Regions from separate parts of the Cupriavidus sp. CER-90 genome, predicted to be linked through region 1. Evidence: predicted binding sites of a transcription regulator. Region 1 holds the regulator's gene; each other region holds the start of a gene.

The links. Region 1 encodes sigma-54, which starts transcription at its own class of promoters, with help from an activator protein. Its sites were predicted from a motif close to TGGCANGNAANCTGCTTT; they were not measured.
Region 2: the regulator sigma-54 is predicted to act here: its motif matches at 8,699-8,716, upstream of AC24R4_RS02300 (ammonium transporter).
Region 3: the regulator sigma-54 is predicted to act here: its motif matches at 1,375-1,392, upstream of urtA (urea ABC transporter substrate-binding protein).

The regions. Positions count from the first base shown of each region.
Region 1 is NZ_JBYGYM010000002.1:962,668-973,264, forward strand. It holds gene AC24R4_RS14910 (adenine phosphoribosyltransferase) at 1-131, opposite strand, end outside; gene AC24R4_RS14915 (DJ-1/PfpI family protein) at 252-830, shown strand; gene AC24R4_RS14920 (ribbon-helix-helix domain-containing protein) at 877-1,293, shown strand; gene AC24R4_RS14925 (monovalent cation:proton antiporter family protein) at 1,328-3,307, opposite strand; gene AC24R4_RS14930 (KpsF/GutQ family sugar-phosphate isomerase) at 3,457-4,440, shown strand; gene lptC (LPS export ABC transporter periplasmic protein LptC) at 4,444-5,073, shown strand; gene lptA (lipopolysaccharide transport periplasmic protein LptA) at 5,138-5,782, shown strand; gene lptB (LPS export ABC transporter ATP-binding protein) at 5,806-6,606, shown strand; gene AC24R4_RS14950 (RNA polymerase factor sigma-54) at 6,782-8,263, shown strand; gene hpf (ribosome hibernation-promoting factor, HPF/YfiA family) at 8,314-8,667, shown strand; gene ptsN (PTS IIA-like nitrogen regulatory protein PtsN) at 9,168-9,623, shown strand; gene hprK (HPr(Ser) kinase/phosphatase) at 9,690-10,597, shown strand, end outside.
Region 2 is NZ_JBYGYM010000001.1:513,114-523,710, reverse strand. It holds gene AC24R4_RS02325 (glucan biosynthesis protein G) at 90-1,607, shown strand; gene mdoH (glucans biosynthesis glucosyltransferase MdoH) at 1,580-4,186, shown strand; gene AC24R4_RS02315 (hypothetical protein) at 4,275-4,856, opposite strand; gene AC24R4_RS02310 (Bcr/CflA family multidrug efflux MFS transporter) at 5,117-6,331, shown strand; gene AC24R4_RS02305 (mechanosensitive ion channel family protein) at 6,372-7,232, opposite strand; gene AC24R4_RS02300 (ammonium transporter) at 7,465-8,667, opposite strand; gene AC24R4_RS02295 (HU family DNA-binding protein) at 9,231-9,512, shown strand; gene AC24R4_RS02290 (acyl-CoA thioesterase) at 9,718-10,206, shown strand; gene AC24R4_RS02285 (CreA family protein) at 10,203-10,597, shown strand, end outside.
Region 3 is NZ_JBYGYM010000002.1:331,287-341,883, forward strand. It holds gene urtA (urea ABC transporter substrate-binding protein) at 52-1,311, opposite strand; gene cyoD (cytochrome o ubiquinol oxidase subunit IV) at 1,723-2,073, opposite strand; gene cyoC (cytochrome o ubiquinol oxidase subunit III) at 2,073-2,717, opposite strand; gene cyoB (cytochrome o ubiquinol oxidase subunit I) at 2,723-4,696, opposite strand; gene cyoA (ubiquinol oxidase subunit II) at 4,705-5,673, opposite strand; gene AC24R4_RS12050 (MaoC family dehydratase) at 6,265-6,738, opposite strand; gene AC24R4_RS12055 (MaoC family dehydratase) at 6,826-7,278, opposite strand; gene AC24R4_RS12060 (acyl-CoA dehydrogenase family protein) at 7,343-8,461, opposite strand; gene AC24R4_RS12065 (acyl-CoA dehydrogenase family protein) at 8,475-9,677, opposite strand; gene AC24R4_RS12070 (DUF1178 family protein) at 9,768-10,235, opposite strand; gene AC24R4_RS12075 (NUDIX domain-containing protein) at 10,442-10,597, opposite strand, start outside.

The sequences.
Region 1 (10,597 bases):
TTCTGCAGCAGCGGGGTGATGTCGCGGAACTGGACACCGGGCTGCGGCCAGTCCGGCACGGTGCGGATGCGGTCACGCAGGTAGCCGGTGACATCGCCGAGATCGGGGGACTGGATGATGGGATCTGCCATGGGGAATCTGTCTGGAAAGAGTTCATGCGGTAACGGGCTACCACCCGCGCCCCGCCTTGCCGCCGCACAATGGCCCGGCTGCTTGGGCGTCCGCAACCCGTAACCATACAGGAGACAGCTATGGCAAAGAAGATTCTGATGCTGGTCGGCGATTTCGCCGAAGACTACGAGACCATGGTGCCGTTCCAGGCACTGCAGATGGTGGGCCACACGGTCCACGCGGTCTGCCCCGACAAGAAGGCCGGTGACGCCTGCGCCACCGCCATCCATGACTTCGAGGGCGACCAGACCTACACCGAAAAGCGCGGCCACAATTTCACGCTCAATGCCACCTTCGCCGATGTGAACCCGGCCAGCTACGACGCCCTGGTGATTCCGGGCGGCCGCGCGCCGGAATACCTGCGCCTGAACGACCGGGTGATCGAGATCGTGCGTCACTTCGCCCAGGCCAACAAGCCGATCGCGGCGGTCTGCCACGGCGCCCAGCTGCTGGCAGCGGCCGATGTGCTGGAAGGCCGCACCTGCTCCGCCTACCCCGCCTGCGCCCCCGAAGTACGGCTGGCCGGCGGCAAGTACGCCGATATCCCCGTGGACCAGGCCCATACCGATGGCAACCTCGTCACCGCCCCGGCGTGGCCGGCACATCCGGCCTGGCTGGCGCAGTTTCTTGCCGTGCTGGGAACGCGGATCGTAGAGTAGAGGCTTCCGAAAGCGGCCAGCCCGGCCGCGGCGCACGGGAGGTCGCATGTGTGAGATTTTCATCCGGGCCAATCCGGATTCGTACCAGACCCAGTCGCGGTCGCTGCGCCTGCACGGCGTGGCGACCAGCATCCGGCTCGAAAACCTGTTCTGGGAAGTGCTGGAAGAACTGGCACAGCGTGACGGCATGAGCGTCAACCAGCTGCTGGCGCGCCTGCACGACGAGTTGGCCGAACATCGCGGCGAGGCGTCGCTCACCGCCAACTTCGCGTCTTTCCTGCGCGTGTGCTGCATGCGTTACTTACTGCTACAGAACGAAGGCCGCATCCCGGCCGATACCGATGTGCCGATCCGGTCGCTCGATGCCCGGTCGGTGCTGAGTGATCTACCCGCCTCGTGGGTCGAGGGTAGCAGCCCGCGCCGACCCACTCCGCGGGACGGACGGCAAACGCGCAGCGCCTAAGTCCGTCCCGAACGGGTAACGGTAAAGCCGGCGCCTACTGCCGCACCAGCCGTTCTTCGGCCGATTCGAGCGCCTCGGGCGTGCCGCGCAGCACGACGATGTCGCCCGGCTCCAGTACGGTTTCGGGCTCGGGATCGAAGGCCCGGATGCCGCGCCGGCGCACCGCCGTGACCTCCACGCCGATGCGCTCCAGCCCCAGCGTGCCCAGGCGCCGCCCCACCGCCGTATGCTCGGGCCCGAGCGATACCGAATGCAGCCGCACGGTATCGCGCTCCACCATGTCTTCCTCGTCGTCGCGGCCGTGGAAGTAGCCGCGCAGCAGGCTGTAGCGCGCGTCGCGCGCCTGCTGCACGCCGCGCACCACCCGGCGCATCGGCACCCCCAGCAGCACCAGCGCGTGCGACGCCAGCATCAGGCTGCCCTCGATGATTTCCGGCACCACCTCGGTGGCCCCGGCCTTCTGCAGCGTATCGAGCTCCGAATCGTCCACGGTGCGCACGATCACCGGCATCGCGGGCGCCAGTTCCTGCACGTGGTGCAGCACCTTCACCGCCGACGGCGTATTGGCGTACGTGATCACCACCAGCGCGGCCCGGTGGATACCGGCGGCGATCAGCGATTCGCGCCGCCCGGCATCGCCATAGACCACGGTGTCGCCGGCCGCGGCGGCCTCGCGCACGCGGTCGGGGTCGAGGTCCAGCGCCACATAGGTAATGCCCTCGCGCTCCAGCATGTGCGCCAGGTTCTGCCCGCTGCGGCCATAGCCGCAGATGATGGCGTGCTTTTCGGTCTGCAGGCTCTGGGCCGCGATACGGGTCATGTTCAGCGACTGCATCAGCCATTCGTTGGCCGCAAAGCGCAGCACGATGGCGTCGCTGTACTGGATCAGGAACGGCGCGGCCAGCATCGACAGCAGCATCGACGCCAGGATCACCTGGATCAGCACCGGGTCCACCAGCCCCATGCCGTCGATCTGGTTCAGCAGCACGAAACCGAATTCGCCGGCCTGCGCCAGCCCCAGGCCGGTACGGATGGCCACGCCCTGGCGCGACCCGAACAGCCGCGCCAGCCCGGTGATCAGCACCAGCTTGAACAGGATCGGCAGCACCAGCAGGCCCAGCACCAGCCAGATATGGTCGAACACCACGCGCACGTTGAGCAACATGCCGATGGTGACGAAGAACAGCCCCAGCAGCACGTCGCGGAACGGCTTGATGTCTTCTTCCACCTGGTGGCGGTACGGGGTCTCGGAGATCAGCATGCCGGCCATGAACGCGCCCAGCGCCATCGACAGGCCCAGCCGTTCGGTCAGCGCGGCCATGCCCAGCGTGACCAGCAGCAGGTTCAGCATGAACAGTTCCTGCGACCGGCGCGCCGCCACGATGTGGAACCAGCGGCTCATCAGCTGCTGCCCGACGAAGAAGATCAGGCCCAGGGCCACCACGATCTTGACCGTGGCCAGCCCCAGCGCCCAGGCCAGGTCGCCGGGGTCGCGCGACAGCGCCGGGATGATGATCAGCAGCGGCACCACGGCCAGATCCTGGAACAGCAGCACGCTGATGATGTTGCGGCCGTGCTCGCTTTCCAGCTCCATGCGCTCGGATAGCATTTTCACGACGATGGCCGTCGACGACATGGCCAGCGCGCCGCCCAGCGCCACCGACGCCTGCCAGGTCAGCGGGAACGCCCAGCTGAACAGCCAGCTGGCCGGCAGCACGGCCAGCAGCGACAGCGCCACCTGCGACCCGCCCAGCCCGAACACCAGCCGCTTCATGGCGCGCAGCTTGCTCAGGCTGAACTCCAGGCCGATCGAGAACATCAGAAAGACCACGCCGAATTCGGCCAGGTACTTGGTCTGGCCCGTATCGCTGGCCAGCCCCAATGCATGCGGGCCGATCAGGATGCCAACCGCCAGGTAGCCCAGCATGGGCGGCAGTTGCAGCATGCGGAAGGCCACCACGCCGAAAACGGCGGCGGCCAGCAGCACGAGGGTCAGTTCCAGCGGAGAATGCATTCGGCAGGCTTCAAAAACGACGGCCGGGCACGCGCCTGAGCCGGCATCTGCACCCCGCCGGCAAAAGACGGCAAGCGCGGCGGTCGTCGTGGCAGCCGGGCGGGTTGCCGGGCCAGACGCCATCGCATTCGTTGGTATACTCCAGCGCCATGATAGCCAATTTCGATGCGAATCGAGCACTCGAGCTCGCTCGCCACACCCTCCAGATCGAGGCCGACGCCGTTTCGGCGCTGGCCGGCCGCCTGACCCCCGCCTTTACCCGGGCCGTCGAGATGATTCTCGGCTGCACGGGCCGCGTGGTGGTCTCGGGCATCGGCAAGTCCGGCCATATCGGCCGCAAGGTGGCCGCCACGCTGGCGTCCACGGGCACGCCGTCGTTCTTCGTCCATCCGGCCGAGGCCAGCCATGGCGACCTCGGCATGATCACGCGCGACGACGTGCTGGTCGCCTTCTCGAATTCCGGTGAAACGGCCGAACTGCTGTCGATCGTCCCGATCGTCAAGCGCATTGGCGCCGGCCTGATCTCGATCACGGGCAACGCCGAATCGAACCTGGCCAAGCTGTCCGACGCCCACCTGGACGGCGCCGTGGCACAGGAAGCCTGCCCGCTGAACCTGGCCCCCACGGCCAGCACCACGGCCGCACTGGCCCTGGGCGACGCCCTGGCGGTGGCCGTGCTCGACGCCCGCGGCTTCGGCGAGGAAGACTTTGCCCGCTCGCACCCGGGCGGTGCGCTGGGCCGCAAGCTGCTGACCCACGTGCGCGATGTCATGCGCACCGGCAACGCCGTGCCGGAGGTGCGCGAAAGCACGCCGCTGGCCCAGGCGCTGATGGAAATCACGCGCAAGGGCATGGCCATGACCGCCGTGGTGGACCCCGAAGGCCGGGCCGTGGGCGTGTTCACCGACGGCGACCTGCGCCGCCTGCTGGAAACCCCGCGCGACTGGAAGACCGTGCCGATCGGCGAGGTCATGCACCACAACCCGCGTACGGTCCATCTGGACCAGCTCGCCGTGGAAGCCGTGCAGATCATGGAAACGAACCGCATCAACCAGTTGCTCGTCGTCGATGGCGACGGCCGCCTGGTGGGCGCGCTCCATATCCATGACCTGACGCGCGCCAAGGTCATCTGAACGATGCCGGACTTCCTGTCCAGACTCACCGGCATGATCATGCGGCTGCTGCCGCTGCTGCTGATGGCCATCGTCGCCGGCAGCACGTTCTGGCTGGTGCAGCTGAATTCGCCGCGCGAGGCCAGCGAGCAGTCGCGCGTCAAGCGCCATGAGCCCGACTACTGGATGGACCGTTTCTCGGCCACCGAACTGGCCGAGGACGGCACCACCAAGCTGCGCTTCACGGGCGTGAAGATGGTGCACTTCGAGGACGACCAGACCTACGAGGTGACCACCCCGGCCATGCGTTCGTACGAGCCGGACCGCCCGCCGGTCACCGCCAATTCCCAGCGCGGCACCATGAACGCCGAGGGCTCGATCATCGATCTCTACGGCAATGCGTTCGTGGTGCGCCAGGCCGGCGTCGACCCGTCCAAGGACCCGCGCATGACCGCGGCATCGCAATACTTCCAGTTGCTGGTCAACGACGACATCGTCAAGACCGACAAGGCGGTGGAGCTGACGCGCGGCCCGTCGGTCATGACGGCCAACGGCATGATCTTCAACAATGTCACCCGCGAAGTACAATTGCTGGGTAACGTACGCGGCACCATCATCATGAACCCGCCGCAGGGGCAGGCCAGGACCCAGTGACCCCGGGGGACGCAAACGCTCCGGCGCATCCTGGCCGCCGTCTTTATCTCACCATTCGCCAAACATGACTGCATCCCTGACGACATCGCCCTGTCGCCGCCTCGCGCCCGCCCTGCTGGCGTCCATCGCCGCCCTCGGCCTGACGCTGGCCGCGCCGGCCTTTGCCGAGCGCGCCGACCAGGGCAAGCCGCTGGTGCTGGAGGCCGACAACGCCAGCTACGATGACGTCAAGCAGATCTACACCCTGACCGGCAACGTGGTGCTGACCAAGGGCACCATGGTGCTGAAGTCCGACGCGGCCGAGCTGCGCACCGACCCCGAGGGCTACCAATACGCCATCGCCACCTCCAAGCCCGGCCGTCAGGCGTATATCCGCCAGAAGCGCGACGGCGTGGACGAGTACATCGACGGCTGGGGCGACCGCATCGAATACGACGGCAAGTCCGAGATCAACAAGCTGATCGGGCATGCCCGCGCGGCGCGCGTGTCGGGCGTCGGCGCGAAGATCATCGACGAGATCCGCGGCGCCGTGATCACCTACGACAGCCGCAACGAGTACTACACCGCCACCGGCGGCGACAACAACACCACGGCCGGCAATACGTCGGGCCGCGTGCGCGCGGTGCTGTCGCCGCGCTCGGACGCCAGCGCCCCCGCCGCCGCGGGCGCACCGCTGGATCTGAAGCCGTCCACCGCGCCCAAGCCTTAACGCCTTACCTCCAGCCAGTCCTGATGAACGATTCCGCCACGCTCACCGCCTCTGCCACGTCCTCCGCATCCGCCGTCCGCACCGACAGCAGCACGCTGGTCGTGCGTCACCTGAAGAAACGCTACGGCACGCGCACGGTGGTCAAGGACGTATCGCTCGATGTGAAAAGCGGCGAGGTGGTGGGGCTGCTGGGCCCCAACGGCGCCGGCAAGACCACGTCGTTCTACATGATCGTGGGGCTGGTGGCGCTGGACGAAGGCGACATCGTGCTCGACGACGAGCACATCAGCGGACTGGCCATTCACGAACGCGCCCGCATGGGCCTTTCGTACCTGCCGCAGGAAGCGTCGGTATTCCGCAAGCTCAACGTGGAAGAGAACATCCGCGCGGTGCTGGAACTGCAGGTGGAAAACGGCAAGCCGCTGCCCAAGGCCGAGATCGAACGCCGCCTGGATTCGCTGCTCGACGACCTGCAGATCGCGCATCTGCGCAACAACCCGGCGCTGTCGCTGTCGGGCGGCGAGCGCCGCCGCGTGGAAATCGCGCGCGCGCTGGCGTCGTCGCCGCGCTTCATCCTGCTCGACGAACCGTTCGCCGGCGTGGACCCGATCGCCGTGGGCGAAATCCAGCGCATCGTGAGCTTCCTGAAGGCGCGCAATATCGGCGTGCTGATCACCGACCATAACGTGCGCGAAACGCTGGGTATCTGCGACCACGCGTACATCATCAGCGAAGGCACCGTGCTGGCCGCCGGCCAGCCCGAGGAAATCATCGCCAACGAGTCGGTACGCCGCGTCTACCTGGGCGAAAACTTCCGCATGTAAGGCCCGGCCGCCTCCGCGGCCACACTGCCGACAGGCTTTCGGCAGGTCATCGGCAGGTCATTTTTACCGCACTTGCCCACGGCGATTTCAAAGCCGTTGCCGATCAGGAAGCCGAAGCGATAGGTTGTAGCAAATTCCGTTCCAACAACGGAAAGATGCGCATAGAATAGGTCGCATGAAACCTTCGCTTCAGCTCCGCCTCTCCCAACATCTGGCCCTGACGCCGCAACTGCAGCAGTCCATCCGGCTGCTTCAGCTTTCCACGCTCGAACTGCAACAGGAGGTGGAACAGGCGCTGACGGAAAACCCGCTGCTGGAACGCGAGAACGACTGGATCGAAAGCCCGCTGCGCGTGGCGGCTGACGGCTCCGTCAACCTGCAAAGCGCCCCGGCGCCGGCCCCGTCCGAACCGCAGGCCAACGGCGACGACCGCGGCGAACATGCGTCCGGCGGCGAGGAAGAAGGCTTCAGCGATTCCGGTGGCGAGGACTATGGCAACGACTGGAGCCTCGACGACTTCGCGCGCCGTCCGCAGAACGACGAAGACGAAAAGACGCCGATGCAGTTGCGCGATGCGGACCCCACGCTGCGCGAATACCTGATGGAACAGCTGACGCCGCTCAAGATTTCGGCGCGCGACAAGGGCCTGGCCATCTTCCTGATCGAATCGCTCGACGACGACGGGTACCTGAGTGCGTCACTCGAGGAAATCTGCACCGAACTGCCCGAAGAACTGGAATTCGAGGTGGAAGAAGTGCAGGCGATGCTGACGCTGCTGCAGAGCTTCGATCCGCCCGGCGTCGGCGCCCGCAATGCCGCCGAATGCCTGAGCCTGCAATTGAAACGGCTCCAGCATCCGCAGCGCGAACTGGCCCTGTCCATCGTCAATCATCATCTTGAATTGCTGGCGGTCAGGGATTACACGCGCCTCAAGAAAGCGCTGCAGGTGGACGAAATTGCACTAAAGGCGGCGCACGACCTGATCCGTTCGCTGGCACCGTACCCAGGGCATGCGTACAGCCGCCCCGACGCCGATTTCGTGGTGCCGGACGTGTTCGTGCGCAAGAGCGGCAGCGGCTGGATTGCCCAGCTGAATCCGGATGTGATGCCGCGCCTGCGCATCAACGACATGTACGCGCAGATCTTGCGCGGTGCAAAAGGCGAAGCGGGGGCTGCGGGACTGCAGCAAAAGCTGCAGGAAGCGCGGTGGCTTATCAAGAACATCCAGCAAAGATTCGACACGATCCTGCGGGTGGCGCAGGCAATTGTGGAGCGTCAGAAGAACTTTTTTTCGCACGGCGAAATAGCGATGCGGCCCTTGGTTTTGCGGGAAATTGCCGATACACTCGGTTTACATGAGTCGACCATTTCCCGGGTGACCACGAACAAATACATGGCCACGCCAATGGGTACTTTCGAGTTGAAGTACTTCTTTGGTAGCCACGTCTCCACGGAGACGGGCGGCGCGGCCTCTTCCACGGCGATCCGCGCGCTGATCAAGCAACTGATAGGAGCCGAAGAACCCAGGAATCCTCTTTCCGACAGCCGCATCGCCGAATTGCTGGGCGAACAGGGCTTTGTGGTCGCACGCCGTACGGTGGCCAAATATCGCGAAGCACTGAAGATCCCCGCAGTCAATCTCCGCAAGTCTTTGTAGCCGAGCCGCAACCGCCTGCCTGGTGCGGCTCTTTCAGAAGGAGAAGCGCTATGAACTTCAAGATCAGTGGACACCACCTCGACATCACGCCGCCGCTGCGTGAGTATGTGGAAACGAAACTGGAGCGAATTGTCAGGCATTTCGATCAGGTCATTGGCGTGAGCGTGCTGCTATCTGTCGACAACCACAAGGAAAAGGACAAGCGTCAGTACGCGGAAATCAATCTGCATCTCAAGGGCAAGGACATCTTCGTCGAAGCGCACCATGAAGACCTGTACGCCGCGATCGACTGTCTGGTCGACAAGCTCGACCGGCAGGTGATCCGCTACAAGGACCGCGTGCAGGGTCATGACCGGGAAGCGGTCAAGTACCAGATGGCTGAAGCCCAGCTACAGCAACAATAGGCTGGCAAATCCTTAACTGCCCCTCGAGGCGGACGTCAGCGTCCCCGAAGAGGACTGACAGGAAGAGAGCAAAGCCGCGCATCTGCGCGGCTTTTTTGATGGGCGCGCGCCCGCGTCGGACTGAAATCCTCCGTTACCTTCGCACCACGGCCGAAACCATTTGATTTGCCGGGGGTGTTCGCATCTTGCGCGGCTCGGTGTATGCTGCGCCATACAAGAACGACAGGCAGAACGGTCCCGGTGACCCGGACGGCAGGCCGCGTGACGGAAGATCATGCGGGCGCCGGCGGCAATATCCGGGTGGGCAATCCGGCCGGCCAATCCGCGGCACCACCCGCGGCGCCGGCGCTGCAGTGCACAAGCGCGCTGTGGCCCTGCTCTATAATGAGCCGGACGTTCCAATGCGGGCGTCCACCAAGCACTCGATATCCTGAATTGCCCCATCCGGCGGGACGGCATTTGTGCGCCGTATCGCCAACCTGACTTCTCGTGCATCGCCCATGAATCGTTTGGCCAAATTGCTGCCACCCGGCAACATCCATCTCGACGTCACCGTCACCAGCAAGAAGCGGGTCTTCGAGCAAGCCGGGCTCCTGTTCGAGAACAACCATGGTGTGGCCCGCGCCACCGTCACGGACAACCTTTTCGCCCGCGAATCGCTGGGTTCGACCGGCCTGGGTGCCGGCGTCGCCATCCCGCACGGCCGTATCAAGGGCCTGAAGCAGCCGCTGGCCGGCTTCATGCGCCTGGCCGAGCCGATTCCGTTCGAATCGCCCGACGGCAAGCCGGTCTCTCTGCTGATTTTCCTGCTGGTGCCCGAACAGGCCACCCAGCAGCACCTCGAAATTCTCTCGGAAATCGCACAATTGCTGTCCGACCGCGAGATGCGCGAAGGCCTGGCCACGCTGCCCACGCCCGAAGCCGTCCACCAGTTGCTGACCGAATGGCATCCGTGACGATCCGCAGGCCGGCCTGGCTGGCCGCCTGAAGCCATACCGCCCCCCTCGTAGAAAGCACCCCGCATGGAACTCACCGGCGTCACCTCGCAGTCGATCTTCGACGACAACGCAGCCGACATCAAACTGTCGTGGGTCGCCGGTCTGGAAGGTGCCGACCGGGCCTTTGACGTCGAATTCGCTCGCGAAGCCACTTCCGCCGCCGATCTGGTGGGCCACCTGAACCTGATCCACCCGAACCGGATTCAGGTGCTGGGCAAGCCCGAAATCCAGTATTACCAACGCCTGGACGACGAACCGCGCAAGCGCCAGATGGGGGAACTGATCCTGCTGGAGCCGCCGTTCCTGGTGGTGGCCGATGGCATGGAGCCCCCGCCCGACCTGGAACTGCGCTGCACGCGGTCCTCGACCCCGCTGTTCACCACGCCGGTGTCCTCGGCGGCCGTGATCGATCACCTGCGCCTCTACCTGTCGCGCATCTCCGCGCCGCGCGTGACGATGCACGGGGTATTTCTGGACATCCTCGGCATGGGCGTGCTGATCATGGGCGAATCGGGCCTGGGCAAGAGCGAGCTGGGCCTGGAACTGATTTCGCGCGGCCATGGCCTCGTGGCGGACGATGCCGTCGATTTCGTCCGGCTGGGCCCCGACTTCATCGAAGGCCGCTGCCCGCCGCTGCTGCAGAACCTGCTCGAAGTGCGCGGCCTGGGCCTGCTCGATATCAAGACGATCTTTGGCGAAACGGCGGTGCGCCGGAAGATGAAGCTCAAGCTCGTGGTGCAGCTGGTACGCCGCAACGATGGCGAATTCGAACGGCTGCCGCTCGATTCCCAGTACCTGGACGTGCTGGGCCTGCCGATCCACATGGTGAAGATCCAGGTGGCGGCCGGCCGCAACCTGGCCGTTCTGGTCGAAGCCGCCGTGCGCAACACGATCCTGCGGCTGCGCGGCATCGACACCCTGCGCGACTTCAT
Region 2 (10,597 bases), on a different contig from region 1:
TGTCCACGGCCTTCATGTCCGCATATCCGACGTCGTTCCTGCCGATCCAACGCCCGACCGCCGCGCCAGCGCGCCGCTTATCCGGCCGGATGTCAGGGATGGGGCGCTGGATTGGCGGCGGCATGCTGGCCTTGCTGGCGCTGACCGCCCACGCCTTCGATTTCGAAACCGTGGCCGCGCGTGCGCGCCAGCTCTCGGCATCGCCGTACAAGCCGCCCAAGGCGCAGGAACTGCCGCGCGAGCTGAAGGAACTGACCTACGAGCGCTATCGCGAGATCGAATACAAGCCCGAGCGATTTGCCTGGCGCGGAGCGCGCCTGCCGTTCGAGATATCGTTCTTCCACGAGGGTATGGTGTTCGACCAGCCCGTGCGGATCAACGAGGTGGTCAGCAACAGCGTGCGCGAATTCCGCTTCGATCCCGCGGCGTTCAACTATGGCTCGCACAAGGTGGACCCCGCCAAGCTCAAGGGCCTTGGGTTTGCCGGCTTTCGGCTGATGTACCCGCTGAACCAGCAGGGCAAGCGCAAGGACGAACTGGCGTCGTTCCTGGGGGCCAGCTACTTCCGCGCGTTGGGCAAGGACCAGTGGTACGGTCTGTCGGCGCGCGGCCTGGCCGTGGATACGGCGCTGAACTCCGGCGAGGAGTTTCCGCGCTTCACCGAATTCTGGATCGAACGGCCGTCGGCCAACGACAAGCAGCTGACCATCTATGCGCTGATGGATTCGCGCCGCATGAGCGGTGCGTACCGCTTCGTCATCAAGCCGGGCAACGAGACGGTGATGGAGGTCAAGTCGCGGCTGTTCCTGCGCGAGCACGTGACCAAGCTTGGCCTGGCACCGCTGACGAGCATGTATCTGTTCGGCGAGAACCAGCCGTCGGCCACCACCGACTTCCGCCCCGAGGTGCATGACTCCGACGGACTGTCGGTGCAGCTCGGCACCGGCGAGTGGATCTGGCGTCCGCTGGTCAATCCCAAGCGCCTGCTCGTGACGTCGTTCGCCGCGAACAATCCGCAGGGCTACGGCCTGATGCAGCGCGACCGCAGCTTCGACAACTACCAGGAAATCGGTTCCTGGTACGAGCGCCGCCCGAGCGGCTGGGTCGAGCCCCGGGGCAACTGGGGGTCGGGTCGCGTGGAGCTGGTGCAGATTCCGACGCCGGACGAGACCAACGACAACATCGTGGCGTTCTGGGTGCCGGACAACCCGCCCAAGCCGAAACAGGCTTTCGACTACGAGTACCGGCTCAAGTGGCAGAAAGACGGCGAGAACCTGCCGCCGATGTCGTGGGTCACGCAGACGCGTCGCGGCCAGGGCCTGACGCGCAAGGCGGACGACACCAGTTTCTCGCTGGTGGTGGATTTCGAGGGACCGGCGTTCAAGAGGCTGCCCGAAGAGGCGCGCCTGGACCCCGTGGTATCGGCGGACGCCAATGGCGAACTGCTCAAGACAACAGTCCAGCGCAACGAGGCCACTGGTGGCTGGCGCATGACGATGTTCATGCGGCGCAAGGACGAGAACAAGCCGGTTGAGTTGCGCGGCTACCTTCGCAACGGCAATACAACCCAATCCGAAACATGGAGCTACATCTTACCCCCCGGCTAAAGCAGCGCCCGGCCCAGGCGGCGGCAGCATGCGAGCGCTATGTCGACCGCCTGCCGGCTTCGCCCGAACTGCGTAGCGAGCTGCTGGCCGATACCCCCAAGTCGCTGATGTCCAGCGTGCCGGCCGAGGGTATCGAAGTGCCGTCGGCCATGATTGAACTGCAAACGCGCCTGGCCGGCCGCGACCCGAAGGACAAGGAAGCTCCCGATTTGAATCACGGCAACGCCCCGGGCGGGCCCACCTACGCATCGGTGGGCCGTCGCTTTGCGATGGCCTATGGCAACCCGCAGGTGGACGGCCAGCCGCTGCTGCAGCGCAACGACGATGGCACCGTGCGCGTGCATACGGGGCCGGAGCCCGAGCGCGCGTCGATGGTGCCGCGCCAGTGGCCGCCACATATCGTCTGGGGCGGCATCCGCAATGCCTGGCGCAAGATGCTGGGCCGCCCGCCCGTGCCCGAGACCTGGGACACGCTGCACGACGGCCCCGACGCTGAAGGCAAGTGGCACCCGGCCGGTTCGCACCGTCGCTGGTTCCTGCTGGCGCTGGTGGTGGGCCAGACCGTCATGGCCACGTATTTCATGTCGCGTGTGCTGCCGTACCACGGCGCCGATCCGCTCGAAGTGGCCATCCTGACGCTGTTCGCGATCCTGTTCTCGTGGGTCTCGGCCGGTTTCTGGACGGCGATGATGGGCTTCCTGGTCCTGTTCAAGGGCGGTGACAAGCATCTGATTTCGCGCAGCGCCGCCAGCGATGCGCCGATCGACCCGTCCGCGCGGACGGCGATCATCATGCCGATCTGCAATGAAGACGTGACGCGCGTCTTCGCGGGCTTGCGCGCGACCTACGAGTCGCTGGAACGCACGGGCGAGCTGCAGCATTTCGATTTCTTCGTGCTGTCCGACAGCGGCAATCCTGACCTGCGCACCGCCGAGCACGACGCCTGGATCGAACTGTGCCGTGCCGTGGGCGGCTTCGGCCGCATCTTTTATCGCTGGCGCCGTCACCGCGTAAAGCGCAAGACCGGCAATGTGGCCGACTTCTGCCGCCGTTGGGGCAGCAAGTACCGCTACATGATCGTGCTGGACGCCGACAGCGTGATGAGCGGCGACTGCCTGGCCACGCTGGCCCGGCTGATGGAAGCCAACCCGGGCGCCGGCATTATCCAGACCGCGCCGCTGGCCGTGGGCCGCGACACGCTCTATGCCCGCGTGCAGCAGTTCTCCACGCGCGTCTATGGTCCGCTGTTCACGGCCGGGCTGCACTACTGGCAGCTTGGCGAGTCGCACTACTGGGGCCACAACGCCATCATCCGGATCAAGCCGTTCATGGAGCACTGCGGCCTGGCGCCGCTGCCCGGCAAGGGGCCGTTGTCCGGCGAAATCCTGTCGCACGACTTTGTCGAGGCCGCCATGATGCGGCGCGCGGGGTGGGGCGTGTGGATTGCCTATGACCTGCCCGGTTCGTTCGAGGAATTGCCGCCGAACCTGCTGGACGAGGTCAAGCGCGACCGCCGCTGGTGCCAGGGCAACCTGATGAACTTCCGGCTGTGGATGAAGCAGGGCTTTCACGCCGTGCACCGCGCCGTGTTCCTGACCGGCATCATGGCCTATGTGTCGGCACCGCTGTGGCTGCTGTTCCTGCTGCTGTCCACCGCCGCGCTGGCCAAGCATGCGCTGGTGCCGCCCGAGTATTTCACCAAGCCATACCAGCTGTTCCCGACCTGGCCCGAATGGCATCCGGAAAAGGCGCTGATGCTGTTTTCGGCCACGGCGACGCTGCTGTTCCTGCCGAAGCTGGCCAGCGTGATCCTGCTGCTCAAGGATGCGAAGCAGTACGGCGGCGTGGTGCGCCTGTTCCTGAGCATGCTGATCGAGATGACGCTCTCGGCGCTGCTGGCCCCGACGCGCATGCTGTTCCATACCAAGTTCGTGATCGCCGCGTACAGCGGCTGGGGCATTTCGTGGAAGTCGCCCCCGCGCGAGGATGCCGAAACCACCTGGGGCGAAGCGTTCCGCCGCCACGGCTGGCACACGGTGCTGGGCCTGGTGTGGGGCGCCGGCGTGTACTGGCTGAGCCCGGGCTTCATCTGGTGGCTGCTGCCGATCGTGGGCTCGCTGGCGATGTCGATTCCGCTGTCGGTGATGCTGTCGCGCGTATCGCTGGGCCGTGCCGCGCGACGCGCGGGCCTGTTCATGATCCCCGAGGAAACCTATGTGCCGCGCGAGATCGTTGAAACGCAGCAGCATGTGGAAAACGCCCAGGAAACGCCGCGCTTCGTCGATGCCGTGGTCGATCCGGTGACCAACGCGCTGATGTGCGCCACGGCCACGCCGCGTACGGTACAGCCGGAGCCGGCCAGGCTGCAGCATGCGTCGCTGGTGCAGCACGCGCTGACCCATGGCCCCGGTTCGCTGTCGGCGGCACAGAAACACGTGCTGCTGGGCGATCCGTTCGCCCTGTCGAAGCTGCACGAACTGGTCTGGGGGTCGCCGCTGGCCGATGCCGCCTGGAAGGAAACGCGGGTGTTGCTGCGCCGCGCCCCCAACGTGCTGCCATTGCGGCCAAGGGTGGCGTGACCGTCGGTCCGCACCATCAAGAACGGCAGGCCCCAGGGCCTGCCGTTTTTTTTGCCCGTTTCAAACGGGAGCGTTTCAGGGGGGCGTTTCAGCGCAGCGCCGACACGCAGATCGGCGCGTTGATATAGACGTCGCCCACGCGGCGTTCGCCGCGGTCGTTACGCGTCATGTAGCGGAACATCATGCTGACGCCGAGCTTGGTCAGGATTTCCACGTCGCGGTTGGCGCAGATGTTGCGCTGGAGCGGCGCGGCGTAATTCACCTCGAAGCTGGCCAGGTCGAGCATCGGGCCGCGGAAGTTGGTCAGTTCCAGCTGGAAGAGCACGTGCTTGCCCGGGATCGACTGGCAGCGGCGCAGGCGCGTCTCGCCGTCGATCTCGATGGGCAGGATGTCGTTGAGCTGGCGGCAGGCGCGTGCCAGCACGCTGTCCGGGCGATTGGTATTGCGCAGCAGTTCGGGAACGCCGGCCGCACCGGTGTTCTGTCCGGTGGCCGCGCCCTTGAGCATGCGTGACAGGGCCTCGGCTTCGTCGATCGCCACGGGCGCGGGCGACGAAGCCGGTGCCATGGCGGGCGGCTTGCCAGGCGCGGCCCATGCGGGCAACGACGGCAAGGCTGCGAGTGCAACCAGGCTCAGCGAAGCAATAAACGGCGTATGTCGTATGGTCATGCAGGATAACGTTGCCGGGGACGGGTCCCGTGATCCGTCTCCCGCGATGCGTCTGACTGCGTGGTCTGGGGACATCCGTCCCGACAGGCACGCATTGTACCCTCCACGCCGCCACACGTGAAAGCAGCGCCACCCGTGATGCCGCACGGGCAGCCGGTTTGCGGCGGATTTTCCACGGTACGTCTGGTGACTTGACGCGCGCGCCGCCAGGGGCTTGCCCGCTATGCAACAATTGCGGCTTGTCTTACCGGATCCCTTTCATGACGTCCTCCGCAAGCGCGCGCACCGACGCGCGCTTTCCGCTCTGGCTGCTGATCTGCGCGTCGCTCACCGCCATCGCACCGCTTTCCATTGACATGTACCTGCCCAGCTTCCCCGCGCTGGCAGCCGACCTTCATACCGATATCGGCAAGGTGCAACTGACGCTGGGCACCTTCCTGGTGGGACTGGCCATCGGCCAGGCGTTCTACGGCCCGGTCAGCGACCGTTTCGGGCGCAAGGCGCCGCTCTATGCGGGCCTGACGATCTATGGCGTGGCCGCCGCGGGCTGTGCGCTGGCGTCGAGCGTGGAGTCGCTGATGGTCTGGCGCTTCCTGCAGGCGCTGGGCGGCTGCACCGGGCTGGTGGTCTCGCGGGCGGTGATCCGCGACCGCCTCGAGGCACGCGAATCCGCGCGGGCCTTTTCGTCGCTGATGCTGGTGATGGGGCTGGCGCCGATCCTGGCGCCGCTGATCGGTGGGGCCGTCCTGGCGGCCACGGGGTGGCGGGCGATCTTCTGGATTCACTGCGGCGCGGCCGTGCTGCTGCTGTGGCTGATCCATGCGCGCATGGAAGAATCGCTGGATCCGCAGCGCCGCCGCACGCTGCATCCCGGCACGGTGCTGCGCGGCTACTGGGAGCTGTTGCGCGACCGTGAATCCCTGGGGTACTCGCTGTCCGCCGGCTGCGTGCAGGGCGGGATGTTCGCCTATATCGCGGGCTCGCCGTTCGTGCTGATCGAACTGCATGGCATCGATCCCTCCCACTACGGCTTTGTTTTCGGGGCCAACGCATTTGGCCTGATCGCGATGTCGCAGGTCAACGCCAGGCTGGTGCGCGCCCGCGCGCTGGACGATGTGCTGCGCGTCGCGCTGATCGCGCCATGCGTGGCGGGCCTGACGCTGGCGGCGGCCACGCTGCTGGGCGTGGCGTCGCTGCCGGTGCTGCTGTGCTGCTTCTTCGTGTTCCTGGCCGGGCTGGGATGCATCACGCCCAACGCTTCGGCGCTGGCCCTGGCGCATCAAAGCCATCGGGCCGGCACGGCGTCTGCCCTGATGGGCACGCTTCAGTTCGGTTTCGGCACGCTGGCCGGTGCGGCGGTCAGCGTCTGGCACGACGGCACGGCGCTGCCGCTGGCCGTGGTGATGGCGGTCTGCGGCAGCGGCGCCGTGCTGCTGCGTCTGTACGGGCGGGCCGGCATGCGCCAGCCCGGGTGATCGGCCAGGCCGATGGTCCCGGGCGCGCCGGGCTCGCGGCTCAGGCGGCCTGGTTGGCCGGCTGGGTCAACGGCACGGCCGGGGCGTTCTGCATGACCACCATCTGCGCCGGCATCGGGGCGGCAAAGCCGGCCGCGCCGAAGCTGTCGCGGATGGTCCGATTGGTGTCGAAGTACACCTGCCAGTAGTGGTCGTTGTGGCAGTACGGGCGTACCGCCAGCACCGGCCCCACCAGCGTGAATTCCAGGATCTCGACATCGACCGCCGGTTCGGCCAGCACGTTCGGGATGGCGGCCAGTTTTTCCTTGAGCAGCGCGATGGCTGCCACGGCGTCGGTGGTGCCGGCCAGTTGGGCCTTCAGTTCCACGCGCCGGTACGGATTGGCCGTGAAATTCTGGATCGTGTCGCTGAAGATCTTGTTGTTGCCGACCACGGTCAGGACGTTGTCCGGGGTATCGAGCGACGTGGCGAACAGGCCAATTTCGCGCACCGTGCCGGTCACGCCGCCCACGGTCACGAAGTCGCCCACCTTGAACGGACGCAGGACCACCAGGAACGCGCCAGCAGCGAAATTCGACATCAGTCCGGACCACGCCATGCCGATGGCTACGCCGGCCGCCGCGATCAGCGCCGCGAACGTGGTGGTCTGGATGCCGAAGTAGCCCAGGATGCCGATCACCAGCACGACATTCAGCGTGACGGTGACGATCGAGCCGACATAGCGCAGCAGGGTGGGGTCGACGCTTTGCCTGGCAAGCGAATTCTGTACGAGCCGTACCACGAAATGAATCAGCCAGCGGCCCACCACCCAGAACGCCAGCGCGGCCAGGATTTTCACGCCGAATATGGTGGCGTAGCTGTAAATGACTTCGCGGATGCTTTGCAGCGAGGTGGTATCCATGAACATACTCCTGTGATTTACGGGCAGGAAAAACAGGGACAGCGAAAACGAAAGCATGCTGTCGATAATGTCAGGATCACAAGGCACGCCTGTGTCGGCGTTTGAGGAAACGGCAAGGGCATTATTGGGCGCTCGCGCGCGAAAGTTCAAGTCAATCTTTTTTGCGCGCCAAGTAAAAACGGCCGGGTTAATGCCCGGCCGCTTTTTCCACAATGCCCTGCAAATCCGTGGTTTACCAGTTGGTTTCACGCTCCGGCGTGGCCGAGATGCGGTGCAGCGTCAGGTCGGCGCCGTTGAACTCCTCTTCCGGGTCCAGGCGGATGCCCACCAGCTTCTTCAGCGTGCCATAGACCACCGTGCCGCCAACCAGCGCGACCACGATCCCCATCAGCGTGCCGGCCACTTGCGACACCAGCGACACGCCGCCCATCCCACCCAGCAGGCGGCTGCCGAAAATGCCCGCGGCAATGCCGCCCCAGGCGCCGCAGAGGCCGTGCAGCGGCCAGACACCCAGCACATCGTCGATATGCCATTTGTTCTGGGCCAGCGTAAACAGATAGACGAACAGCACGCCCGCCACGGCGCCAGTCACCAGCGCGCCCAGCGGATGCATGATGTCGGAGCCTGCGCAGACCGCCACCAGTCCGGCCAAAGGGCCGTTGTACGAGAAGCCCGGGTCGTTGCGGCCAGCCGCCCAGGCCGCCAGCGTGCCGCCGACCATCGCCATCAGCGAATTGATGGCCACCAGGCCGCTAATCTTGTCGATGGTCTGCGCGCTCATCACGTTGAAGCCGAACCAGCCCACGGCCAGCACCCAGGCGCCCAGCGCCAGGAAGGGGATGTTCGATGGCGGATGCGCGCTGATGCGGCCATCCTTCTGATAACGGCCGCGGCGGGCGCCCAGCAGCAACACGGCGGGCAGGGCGATCCAGCCGCCCACCGCGTGCACGACCACCGAACCGGCAAAGTCGTGGAACGGTGCGCCCGTTACCGAAGCCAGCCAGTCCTGCACGCCCAGGCGGTTGTTCCAGACGATGCCTTCGAAGAACGGATAGACAAAGCCCACCAGGACGAAGGTCGCCATCAGTTGCGGATTGAAGCGCGAGCGTTCCGCGATGCCGCCCGAGATAATCGCCGGAATGGCGGCGGCAAACGTAGCCAGGAAGAAGAACTTCACCAGTTCGTGGCCATTTTTCTCGGCCAGCGTCTCCGCGCCTGCAAAGAACTGGACCCCATAGGCGATGGTGTATCCGATGAAGAAGTAGGCCAGTGTCGACACCGCGAAATCGACCAGAATCTTTACCAGTGCATTGACCTGGTTCTTCTTGCGAACCGTGCCAAGTTCCAGAAATGCGAACCCCGCGTGCATTGCCAGCACCATGATCGCGCCCAGCAGGATGAACAAGGCATCCGTGCCTGTCTTCAGGTTCTCCATCGTTACCTCATGCTCAAAATGGGAGCACGGATAAGCAATTAGCGTTCCAGTTTTGGGCGCAAAACGGGGAATGCCGCGCCAAATCTGGGCGCCCCGCACCCGTCACGCTGTCGGCGCACCCCGGCAGACGGCACGGAGCAGGCGAGGGTGGGGCGATCGTGGGGCATGCGTGCGCCAAAAAGACGCATGTCAGTGCGCGAGTGGACCCTGATTGGTGCATGGCGCCGCGATGCCCCGAAAATGCGCGTAGCGGGCTGGCCATCCAGCCTCGGCAAATCGGAAGGCGGAAATTGCGCAGTCGGGTCAATAATCGGCAATAATCTGCCGGTTTCATAAAGTGCGCCGTCCGATACGTCCTGATCCTCAAATGTGATGTGCCGATTCGAAAAACAGAGGGGTAAAAACCCCGCTAAGTCTTGTCGGAGAACGATTTCCGGCAGTTTTCGTTGCATCGGTGCCACTGGGGATTGCTCAAGCCGTAAAGGGCAGATTAGACTGCGCCGATCGGACTTTTGCCACTTGGCAAAAGTCCGGTGACGACGACCAAACAAGGGAAATCAGCCATGAATAAAGGTGAACTGGTATCGGCCATCGCCGCGGAAGCAGAACTCAGCAACGCCGCCGCCGAGCGCGCGCTGAACGCTGCGCTGGACAGTATCAAGAAGGCAGTTGCGAAGGGTGACTCGGTTACGCTGGTGGGTTTTGGCAGCTTCAGCTCGGGCAAGCGTGCTGCACGTACCGGTCGCAATCCGCGCACCGGCGAAACGATCAAGATCCCGGCCGCCAAGACGGTGAAGTTCTCGGCCGGCCAGGGTTTCAAGGACGCCGTGAACAAGAAGAAGTAAGCGCATCGCGTCCGGAGCGTTACAGAAGTACAGAAGTACGGAAGTACAGAAAGCGGCCTGCGGGGCCGCTTTTTTTATTTGTCCCGCAGGGTATTCAGACTGTTTTGCTGCTTCGCAGCGGAAATCGCGCGCTTCCGATATGCCATGACCCGGCCCAGCGGGTTACACTGCCCGCGCCTCATGCTCGATTTCTGGATTTTCTGCGATGAATGATCTGTCCCACCAGCTGTCCATGACCGTGCTGATGACGCCGGACATGGCCAATTTTTCAGGCAACGTCCACGGCGGCACCATCCTCAAGTACCTGGATATGGTGGCCTACGCGTGCGCGAGCCGCTACGCCGGACGGTATGTCGTGACGCTGTCGGTTGACCAGGTGGTGTTTCGCCAGCCGATTCACGTCGGCGAACTGGTGACGTTCCTGGCGGCGGTGAACTTCACGGGCCGCAGCTCGATGGAAATCGGCATCAAGGTGGTGACCGAGAACATCCGCAGCAAGGTGGTTCGCCACACCAACAGCTGCTATTTCACGATGGTGGCCGTGGACGACAACGGCACGCCGGCCGAAGTGCCGCCGCTGCAGCCGCGCGACGAGGTGGAGCGCCAGCGTTTCGAAGCCGCCCGGCAACGCCGTGCGCTGCGCCAGGAAATGGAGCGCCGCCACGACGAGATCAAGGGGGCGACCACCGAATGACGCCGAGGCCGTTGCGTATTGTGCTGGCGGCTGGGCTGGCATGTGGCCTGGCCACGCTGCTGGTTGCCGCCCATGCCGAGGAAATCGGTAGCGTTTCGACCAATTTCCGGGTGACGGGGTCGGACAAGGTCGTGATCGAGGCCTACGACGATCCGCAGGTGGATGGCGTGACATGCTACGTGTCGCGGGCCCGTACCGGCGGCATCAAAGGCACGTTCGGCATGGCCGAGGACCCGCCCGAGGCGTCGATTGCCTGCCGGCAGGTGGGGACGATCGCGTTCAAGGGCCCGCTCAAGGCGCAGGAAGATGTGTTTTCCGAACGCATGTCGATCCTGTTCAAGACGCTGCACGTGGTGCGCGCGGTGGATCGCAAGCGCAATACGCTGGTCTA
Region 3 (10,597 bases), 630 kb from region 1:
CCCTCTCCCACTGCATGGGAGAGGGGAGCGCATAACAACGGTCGGCAGCGCTTAGTTCCCGCCGACCTTGTCGGCCTTGCCTTCGTTACCCGCGATGAACGGGCTCCACGGCTGCGCACGGATCGGCTTCGGCGTTTTCCAGACCACGTTGAACTGGCCGTCGCCCTTCACTTCGCCGATCATCACGGGCTTGTACAGGTGATGGTTGTCGCCCATGGTCAGCGTGAAGCCGTCCGGCGCCTTGAAGGTCTGGCCGTACATGGCGGCGCGCACCTTGTCCACGTCGGTGGTGCCGGCCTTCTTCACGGCCTGGGCCCACATGTGGATACCGACGTAGGTGGCTTCCATCGGGTCGTTGGTCACGCGCTTGTCGCCGCCAGGCAGGTTGTTGGCCTTGACCCATGCCGCCCACTGTTTCTTGAACGCGTCGTTCTCGCCGTTCTTGACCGACATGAAGTAGTTCCAGGCGGCCAGGTGGCCCACCAGCGGCTTGGTGTCGATGCCGCGCAGTTCTTCCTCGCCCACCGAGAAGGCCACCACCGGCACGTCCTTGGCCTTCAGGCCGGCGTTGCCCAGTTCCTTGTAGAACGGCACGTTGGAGTCGCCGTTGATCGTCGAGATCACGGCCGTCTTGCCGCCCTGCGAGAACTTCTTGATGTTGGCGACGATGGTCTGGTAGTCGCTATGCCCAAACGGGGTGTAGACCTCTTCGATGTCCTTGTCGGCCACGCCCTTGCTCTTCAGGAACGCGCGCAGGATCTTGTTGGTGGTGCGCGGATACACGTAGTCGGTGCCCAGCAGGAAGAAGCGCTTGGCACCGCCGCCCTCCTTGCTCATCAGGTATTCCACGGCCGGGATGGCCTGCTGGTTCGGCGCGGCCCCCGTGTAGAACACGTTCTTGGACATTTCCTCGCCTTCGTACTGCACCGGGTAGAACAGCAGCGCGTTGGTCTCTTCATAGACCGGCAGCACCGACTTGCGCGACACCGACGTCCAGCAGCCGAACGTCACGGCTACCTTGTCCTTGGTGATCAGCTGACGGGCCTTCTCGGCGAACAGCGGCCAGTTGGAAGCGGGGTCGACCACCACGGGCTCGAGCTTGCGGCCCAGCACGCCGCCGCTCTTGTTGATCTCGTCGATCGTCATCAGCGCCACGTCCTTGAGCGAAGTCTCGGAGATGGCCATGGTGCCCGACAGCGAATGCAGGATGCCGACCTTGATCGGTTCTTTCGTCTGCGCCATCAGCGGGCTGGTACCGATCATCGCCGCGGCGGCTACCGCCGACAGCTTCAGCATGTCACGTCGTTTCATTGCAGCTCCCATTCTGTCCAATTTGTCGTATGTGGTCAGGGACTACGCACCCCGGGTAACGCTTCTGCAACTTGCGTGCCAAGCGCGGCAACGACCGCAAACCGTTGCCAGGCAACGGCGGCGAGACAAATCGGATGGGATGGATCGGGGCCGCACCAGTAAGGTGCCGGGCTGGCGAAGGGGCAGGAACGGACGCATGCACCGGCGACGTGCATCGGCCCGATGCGGTGCATGGCGGGAAGGGATCGGTGCGCGGCGCACCAGCGGCAAGATTTTGGGCGGAGAGGCCGCTCGGCCCCACCCTCCCGCCGCGGCCTGAAGCGGCCTGAAGCGGCCTGAAGCGGCCGGGGAAAAATGCAATAAAAAACGGGGCCGCAGGGGCCCCGTTTCTTCAGATACCGGTGACGACGGTCACTTGCTCATCCACGGCATCATGTTGGCGTTCATGTTGTGCATGATCCAGAGCGAGCCGGCCAGCACGATGAACAGGATCAGGACGGTGAACAGCAGTGCCATCACGTTCCACTTCTGGCCATCCGAGCCGTCCAGGTGCAGGAAGTACTTCAGGTGCACGATGATCTGCACCACGGCCATGCCCAGGATGATCCAGAGCGTGGTGGCGCGGTCGATGGAGCCGTCCATCACGATCTTGAACGGGATCACGGTCAGGATCACCGCCAGCACGAAGCCGATCACATACGACTTGACGCTGCTGTGGCCATGCGACGCGCCGTGGGCGGCGCTTGCGTGTTGCTGTGCCATTACATTGCTCCCATCAGGTAGACCACGGTGAACACACCGATCCAGACCACGTCCAGGAAGTGCCAGAACAGGCTGAGGCAGTTCAGGCGCTTGGCCACGGCCGGGGTCAGGCCCTTCTTCGACAGCTGGTACATCAGCACGAGCATCCACAGCATGCCGCTTGCCACGTGCAGGCCGTGGGTGCCCACGAGCGTGAAGAACGACGACAGGAAGGCGCTGCGGCTCGGGCCGGCACCTTCATGGATCAGGTGCGCGAACTCGTTGATTTCCATCGCCATGAAGCCTGCGCCCAGCAGGAACGTCACGGCCAGCCAGAACATCACGCGGCCGCGCTGCTGGTTCTGCATCGACACCATGGCAAAGCCGTAGGTGATCGACGAGAACAGCAGGATTGCCGTTTCCACGAGCACGTAGTTGAGCTCGAACAGCTCCTTGCCCGACGGGCCACCCGCCACTTCGCCGCGCAGGACGGCGAACGCGGCGAACAGGCACGCGAACAGGATGCAGTCGCTCATCAGGTACAGCCAGAAACCGAAGATGGTGTTCTCGCTGGTGTCGTGATGGGCGTGGTCGTGCGACTCGTCGTGCGAGTGCGCATGCGCGGGGGCTTGCGCCCCAAAGCGGTCAAGAACTTCTGTCGACATCGTTATCAGCCCTGTGCAGCCACACGCTGCTGGTAGCGGGTTTCGATCTGCTCGACCTCGGCGGCCGGCACGTAGTAATCGATGTGGTCATCGTTGGCGCGACGGATGAACGCCACCACCATGCCGACCAGGCCAACGGCGGCAAGCCACCAGATGTGCCAGATCAGCGCGAAGCCCAGCGCCAGGCTCCAGGCACCCATGTAGAAGCCGGCAGCCGTGTTCTTCGGCATGTGGATCTGCTCGAAGCCGCTGGTCGGCAGCTTCTCGCCACGGGCCTTCATGTCGGCGAACGCGTCCAGGTCACGCACCACCGGGGTGTGCGCGAAGTTGTAGAACGGCGGCGGCGACGACGTGGCCCATTCCAGCGTACGGCCACCCCACGGGTCGCCCGTCACGTCGGCCAGCTTCTTGCGGTCGCGGATCGACACGACGATCTGCAGCACCTGGAAGAAGATGCCCAGCGCCACGAACACCACGCCCACCACGGCCAGATGCAGCCACGGCGTCCATTCCGGGTTGTTCGTGTGGTTCAGACGACGGGTCATGCCCATCAGGCCCAGCACGTACAGCGGCATGAAGGCAAAGTAGAAACCGACGATCCAGCACCAGAAGGCGCACTTGCCCAGACGCTCGTTCAGCTTGAAGCCGAACGCCTTCGGCCACCAGTAGGTGATGCCGGCCAGGTAGCCGAACAGCACGCCGCCGATGATCACGTTGTGGAAGTGGGCAATCAGGAACAGGCTGTTATGCAGCACGAAGTCGGCTGCCGGCACGGCCATCAGCACGCCGGTCATGCCGCCGATCACGAACGTGATCATGAAGCCCAGCGTCCACAGCACCGGCGACGTGAACTGCACGCGGCCACGGTACATCGTGAACAGCCAGTTGAAGATCTTCACGCCCGTCGGGATCGAGATGATCATCGTCGTGATGCCGAAGAACGCGTTCACGTTGGCGCCGGAGCCCATCGTGAAGAAGTGGTGCAGCCACACGATGAACGACAGCACCATGATCGCGCTCGTTGCATACACCATCGACTTGTAGCCGAACAGCTTCTTGCCCGAGAACGTGGCGATGATTTCCGAGAAGATACCGAATGCCGGCAGCACTAGGATGTAGACCTCGGGGTGGCCCCAGATCCAGATCAGGTTCACGTACATCATGGCGTTGCCGCCACCGTCGTTCGTGAAGAAGTGCATGTCGAAGTAGCGGTCCAGACCCAGCAGGGCCAGCGACACCGTCAGCACCGGGAAGGCGGCCACGATCAGCACGTTGGTGCAGAAGACCGTCCACGTGAACACCGGCATGCGCATCAGGGTCATGCCCGGGGCGCGCATCTTCAGGATCGTCACCAGGAAGTTCACGCCGGTCAGCAGCGTGCCCAACCCTGAAATCTGCAAGGACCAGAGGTAGTAGTCCACCCCCACGCCCGGGCTGTAGTCCAGGCCCGACAGCGGCGGATAGGCCAGCCAGCCCGTACGCGCGAATTCGCCAACCCCCAGCGAGATGTTGACCAGCAGCGCGCCGGCCACGAACAGCCAGAAGCTCAGCGTATTCAGGAACGGGAACGCCACGTCGCGCGCGCCGATCTGCAGCGGCACCACGAGGTTCATCAGGCCCGTCATCAGCGGCATGGCCACGAAGAAGATCATGATCACGCCGTGGGCCGTGAACACCTGGTCATAGTGCTCGGGCGGCAGGAAGCCGGTGGCGCCGTTGGTGGCAACCGCCAGCTGGGTACGCATCATGATGGCGTCGGCAAAGCCGCGCAGCAGCATGATCAGCGCCACCAGCGAGTACATCACGCCGATGCGCTTGTGGTCGACCGAAGTGATCCATTCGACCCACAGGTAATTCCACTTCCTGAAATACGTGATCGCGCCGAGCAGCCCCAGCCCGCCAAGGGCCACGCAGCTCAGCGTGATCATGATGATCGGCTCATGAAACGGAATCGCCGACAAACTCAATTTGCCAAACATCATTGCTCCTAGATTTGCGCGCCCACGGCCGGCTTGGCCGGCGTGGTCATGGATACACGCTCTTCGCCAAGCGTGTTACGCGACGTGCAGACCGGACCGCCATCGAAACCTTCGCGGGCCATGGCACGGCCGTCGTGCCCCATGTATTGATGCAGGATGCCGGTAAACAGGCCGTCTTCGATCTTGCCGAAGTACGTCACCGGATCTGCTTCGCTCGGCTTGGCCAGGACCTTGTAGTCCTCGGCGCCGAGCTGCTTGCTGGACGCGCGCACCTGTTCCACCCACTTGTCGAAGTCGAAGTTCGACATCGCGATGGTCTTGAACTTCATGCCCGAGAAGCCGCCGCCGCTGTAGTTGGCGGACATGCCGTCGTACGTGCCGGCTTCATTGGCGATGAGGTGCAGCTTGGTCTCCATCCCGGCCATGGCGTACACCTGGCTGCCCAGCTGGGGGATGAAGAACGAATTCATGATCGAATCCGACGTGATCTTGAAGTTCACCGGCGTGTTTACCGGCAGCGCCAGCTGGTTGACCGTCGCGATCTTCAGTTCCGGATAGATGAACAGCCATTTCCAGTTCATCGCCACGGCTTCGACCTGCACCGGCTTGACGTTCGACTCCAGCGGCTTGTAGGGGTCGAGATCGTGCGACGACTTCCAGGTGATGATGCCCAGCGCGATGATGATCAGGCAGGGAATCAGCCAGACCACGACTTCGATCTTGGTCGAATGCGACCAGTCGGGATCGTAGGTGGCCGACGTGTTGCTGGCGCGATACTTCCACGCGAACACGATCGTCAGGATGATCACCGGCACCACGACCAGCAGCATCAGCCAGGTGGCGATCAGGATGATGCCCTTGATGTCGACGCCGACTTGCCCCTTCGGGTTCATCAGCGCGTAGTCGCAGCCGGCCAGCAGGAGCAGGCCAAGGCAAGGCAGGTACCGCATCAGGCGCGGCATTGTTGATGTGTTCATGTCACGACGGTCTGGTTGCGCCACGCCTGTGCACAAGCGAGGCACTGCCGCCTGCTGCACGAGGCAACGGGCTGGCTGGGCTGGGAAAAACCGGGGACGTGTCCAAAGCTGGCGCAAGCGTTGATGGGGCGAGCAAGCACCGGCGGACCATGCGGCCGGGCAACGCCATGAGCGCGGCTGGACAGCAACTGACGACTGCGTGCGCGAAACGCCGGGGGCGGAAGCGTGCGCTGAGGTAACCGACTGCCTGAACTGCGATCGTTCCCGGTTCGGAGCAGCCACCGGGACAAGCGTTGTGTCACGATGCTCACGCGATTTCCGCCTGCTTTTGACCACCCGCCAGCGCAGCGAGCACGGTCTCCGAGCGGATATCGCATTACTTAAAACATCGTTGGCCGCGAATGTACCGCAACGCAACATTGCGGGTAAACCCAAACACAACGGAAACACTGTTCTTTTAACCGGACAATGTTTTTGATGTCGCGCAAAGGAAACAGATCACGTCGTGAACGTATTTGTCATGCGATTCTTCTGGACAAAAGAAAGGGGCCGCGTTCTAGCGGCCCCTCTGCCCTACCCACCTGCCACGCGCTACGCGTAGCGTCGGCTGATCGATTCCGCCACGCAGACGGGGCGATCGCTCCCTTCTCGTTCGATGGTGACTTCCCAGGTCGACTGGGCACCGAGCAGGCCGTTCGGCAACGGATCGAGCCGCTCGACCTTGAGCAGCTTCACGCGCGCGCGCAGCTTGCTGCCGACCGGCACCGGCGAGGTGAATCGCACCCGGTTCAGCCCGTAGTTGACGCCCATCTTGACGCCTTCCATATGGATGGCGTTCTGCATGAACTGCGGCAGCAGCGACAACGTCAGGAAACCATGCGCCACCGGGGCGCCGAACGGCGACTCCCGCTTGGCGCGCTCGACGTCGACGTGGATCCACTGATGATCGCCGGTCGCCTCGGCAAACAGGTTCACCTGCTGCTGCGTGATTTCGGACCAGTCGCTGACGGCCACTTCCTGGCCCTGGAGGGACTCCAGCTCTTCCAGCGATGCAATGGTGCGCATATGACTTGTCTCCTATTGTCTTGTCGTCTTGTCGTCTTGTCGTCTTGTTGCCCGGCTGCCCGGCTTCCTGCCGCGCCCGCACCGGCCTCAGGCCGGACGGCGCTTGTACATACCCATGCCCTTGACCGTACACACCACCTCGCCCTTCTGGTTGGTGCCCACCCACTGCGTCATCACCACCCCGCGGTCGGGCTTCGTGCTGGACGGACGCTTCTCCAGGATCTTCAGCACGGCGGTCAGCGTGTCGCCGGCATAGACCGGCTTGATCCAGCGTACCTCGTCCACGCCGGGTGACCCCATGCTGGTGGAGCGGTCGCCCATCGACTGTACCAGCAGCCGCATCATGATGCCGCAGGTCATCCAGCCGCTGGAAATCAGGCCACCGTAGATGCTGCTTTCCGCCGCGGCCTTGTCGATGTGGAACGGCTGGGGATCGTATTGGCGCGCAAACGTGAGGATTTCCTCCTCGGTAACGTGGTAGCTGCCAAGCGGGATCTCGCTGCCGACGACATAGTCTTCGAAGTACATCTTGTTGGACATCGTGGGCTCCAAAGCAAAAAACCGCGCTCGGGGTCGCCGGCGCGGTTCAGGTCAAACACTACGGTCAGGCGGCTTCCTGGAAGCCCGGCTGGCTTGCGAAGCGGCCCAGGTGATGGTCCACGTCGCCAAACGTCGTGTTGATCATGGTCAGCCGCTTGAACATGTGCGCGGCCGGCAATTCGTCGGTCACGCCCATGCCGCCGTGGATCTGCACGGCTTCCTGACCGACCGAGCGCGCCGCCTGGCCCACCCGTGCCTTGGCGGCCGACACGTAGCGGCGGCGTTCTTCCGGCGACGCTTCCTCGAAGCGGGCGGCAGCCAGCAGCGTGATCGAACGCGACTGCTCGGCATGGATGAACATTTCCACCATGCGGTGCTGCAGCGCCTGGAAGCGCGCGATCGGCACGCCGAACTGCTGGCGCGTCTTGGCGTATTCGAGCGTGGCGGCGTTCAGTGTGTCCATCACACCGACGGCCTCGGCGCACAGCAGCACGGCGGCGTAGTCGGCCGTCGCCTCCAGCACGTCAAAGCCCTTGCCTTCGGCACCAAGCAGCGTGGCCGGCGCATCGGCAAACGTCACGTCGGCCGCGCGCAGGTTGTCGATGGTGCGGTAGTCCTTGACGCTGACGCCGGCCCCGTTCGTATCGACCAGGAACAGCGAGATGCCGTCACGATCGGACTGGGCGCCGCCGGTACGGGCCGACACCACCAGCTTGTCAGCCTGCGCACCGTGGATCGCCACCACCTTGCGACCGTTGAGCTTGCCGCCCTTGGCCGTCACCGTCACGTTGTTCAGTTCGTAGCGCGCCTGCGGCTCGTTGAACGCCGTGGCCAGCTTCACCTCGCCGCCGGCCACCTGCTCCAGCACCGCTTCCTGGCCGCCGGCCAGCTTCAGTGCGTGCGCAGCCACCACGGTGGCGAAGTACGGCTCCACGACCAGGCCACGGCCCAGTTGCTCCTGCACCACCATCATGTCGACGGCCGTACCCGAGAAACCGCCCTGCGCTTCCGGCACCGGCAGCGCGGTCAGGCCCAGTTCCACCAGGGCGCCCCAGGCCTGCTCGCCGTAGCCTGCCTCGGTCTTGATGTTCTTCTTGCGCGATTCGAAGTCGTAGCTCTTTTCGACAAAACGGCGAATCGCGTCGGCCAGTTGCTTCTGTTCGTCGCTGAGATTGAAGTTCATGTCGCGTGTCTCCTCACAGCCCCAGAATCATCTGGCTGATGATGTTCTTTTGAATTTCATTGGAACCACCGTAGATCGACGTCTTGCGGTAGTTGAAGTAGTAGGCGGCCAGCGGCGCGGCATCGTCGTAGCCGGTCACGGCATGATCGTGCTCGCATTCGAGGTAGGCGGTGTCGAACGGCTGGGCGTACGGACCCACGGCCTCCACCATCAGCTCGGTCAGCATCTGCTGGATCTCGGTGCCCTTGATCTTGAGCATCGAGGCTTCCGGGCCGGGGCCCTTGCCGGCGGCTTCGCTCGACACCACGCGGAGCACCGTGATTTCCAGCGCCATCAGCTCGATTTCCAGCGCGGCCACCTTGGCTCCGAACACCGGATCGGCCAGCAGCGGCTTGCCGTTCTTCTGCTGCTGACGCGCCACGCGCTTCAGGAACCCCAGTTCGCGCTTGGAATTGCCCACGCGGGCAATGCCGGTGCGCTCGTGGCCCAGCAGGTACTTGGCGTAGGTCCAGCCGCGGTTCTCCTCGCCCACGCGGTTTTCGACCGGCACCTTCACGTTGTCGAAGAAGACTTCGTTCACCTCGTGCTCTTCGTCGAGCATGATGATCGGGCGCACGGTGATACCGGGCGTCTTCATGTCGATCAGCAGGAACGAGATGCCTTCCTGTTTCTTGGCTTCCGGGTCGGTGCGCACCAGGCAGAAGATCATGTCGGCGTGCTGGCCCAGCGTGGTCCAGGTCTTCTGGCCGTTCACGATGTAGTGCTTGCCGTCCGGCGTCAGTTCGGCGCGCGTCTTCAGCGAGGCGAGGTCGGAACCGGAGCCGGGCTCCGAATAGCCCTGGCACCACCAGTCGGTGCAGTCGAGGATACGCGGCAGGTAGTACGACTTCTGCTCGGCATTGCCGTACTTCATGATCACGGGCGCAACCATCGCCACACCGAACGGCAGTACGCCGGGTGCGCCGACGCGGGCATTTTCCTCGTCCCAGATATGGCGTTGCGTGGCGTTCCAGCCGGTACCGCCGAATTCCACCGGCCAGTGCGGCACCGACCAGCCCTTGCCGGCCAGGATCTTGTGCCAGCGCACCAGATCGTCGCGGTTGGGGCGGCGGTGGTTGAGCACCTTTTCGCTGATTTCCGCCGGCAGGTTGGCTTCGAGCCAGCTGCGCACTTCCTGACGGAAGGCGTTGTCCGCCGCCGAGTAGTTGAGATCCATGCCCGTCTCCATAGGTGGTGCCGGCGGGCGCCGGCCGATTGTTTTACCTGCGCATCGCTGCGCTGGTAAAACCGGGCACAGGATGCTTGTTCAGTGGGCCGTCTGCTTCAATGCGTCCGGCACGATGAGCGGAAAGGTTTCGATGCCCTCTTCAGCCAGCGCCTGCACATCCTCGGCGGTGGCCGAACCGCGAATGCCGCGTTCGGGCGCCTCCTCGTAATGCATGCGCCGCGCTTCCTCCACGAAGCGGTCTCCCACGTCCTCGGTCTGCGCCAGCACCTGCCGCACGGCCTTCAGGTAGTGGGCCTGCAGCGCCTGCATCATCTGCCGGGCCTCGGCCTTGCCTGGTTCGCCATCGCGGCCCTGCGTCGGCGCCGGCTTCGCGGTGGCACCCGACAGATTCAGGCGCGGCGCGCTGGGCAGGCGGCTGACCGCATGGTCGCCACAGACCGGACATTGGACGAGGTCGCGTGAAATCTGCGATTGCGCATCTTCCTCCGAGGCAAACCAGCCCTCGAAACGATGGTCTTGCGCACAGCGCAGGTCGAGCACCTTCATGATCTTTCCAGCCCGTCGGGGCAATGTTAGCCGTGAATCGAAATTTTGTGAACGGTCGTGCTAATTTTTTTGCAGCCGTTTTTGCCTGGCAGGATGCGTAGGAAACACAATCCCGCCGATGGCAGCCTATTTGGGCGCCGAGCCCTGAAAAATCAAGGGAAAACCCGCGGATCGCGCCTCGCCAAGCTTAGCAGCAAAGCGACGTTCTAGCCGGCCGCCCGTGCGGTCGGGAACGGCGGTTCGGCCTGTTCGCCGGGTTGCCAGGTGCCCGAGACAATTTTCTCCAGCCAGAACGCGCCGATGATCGTCTTCACGTCGGTAATGCGGCCTTGCCGGACCCAGTCAATGACCTGTCCGACAGG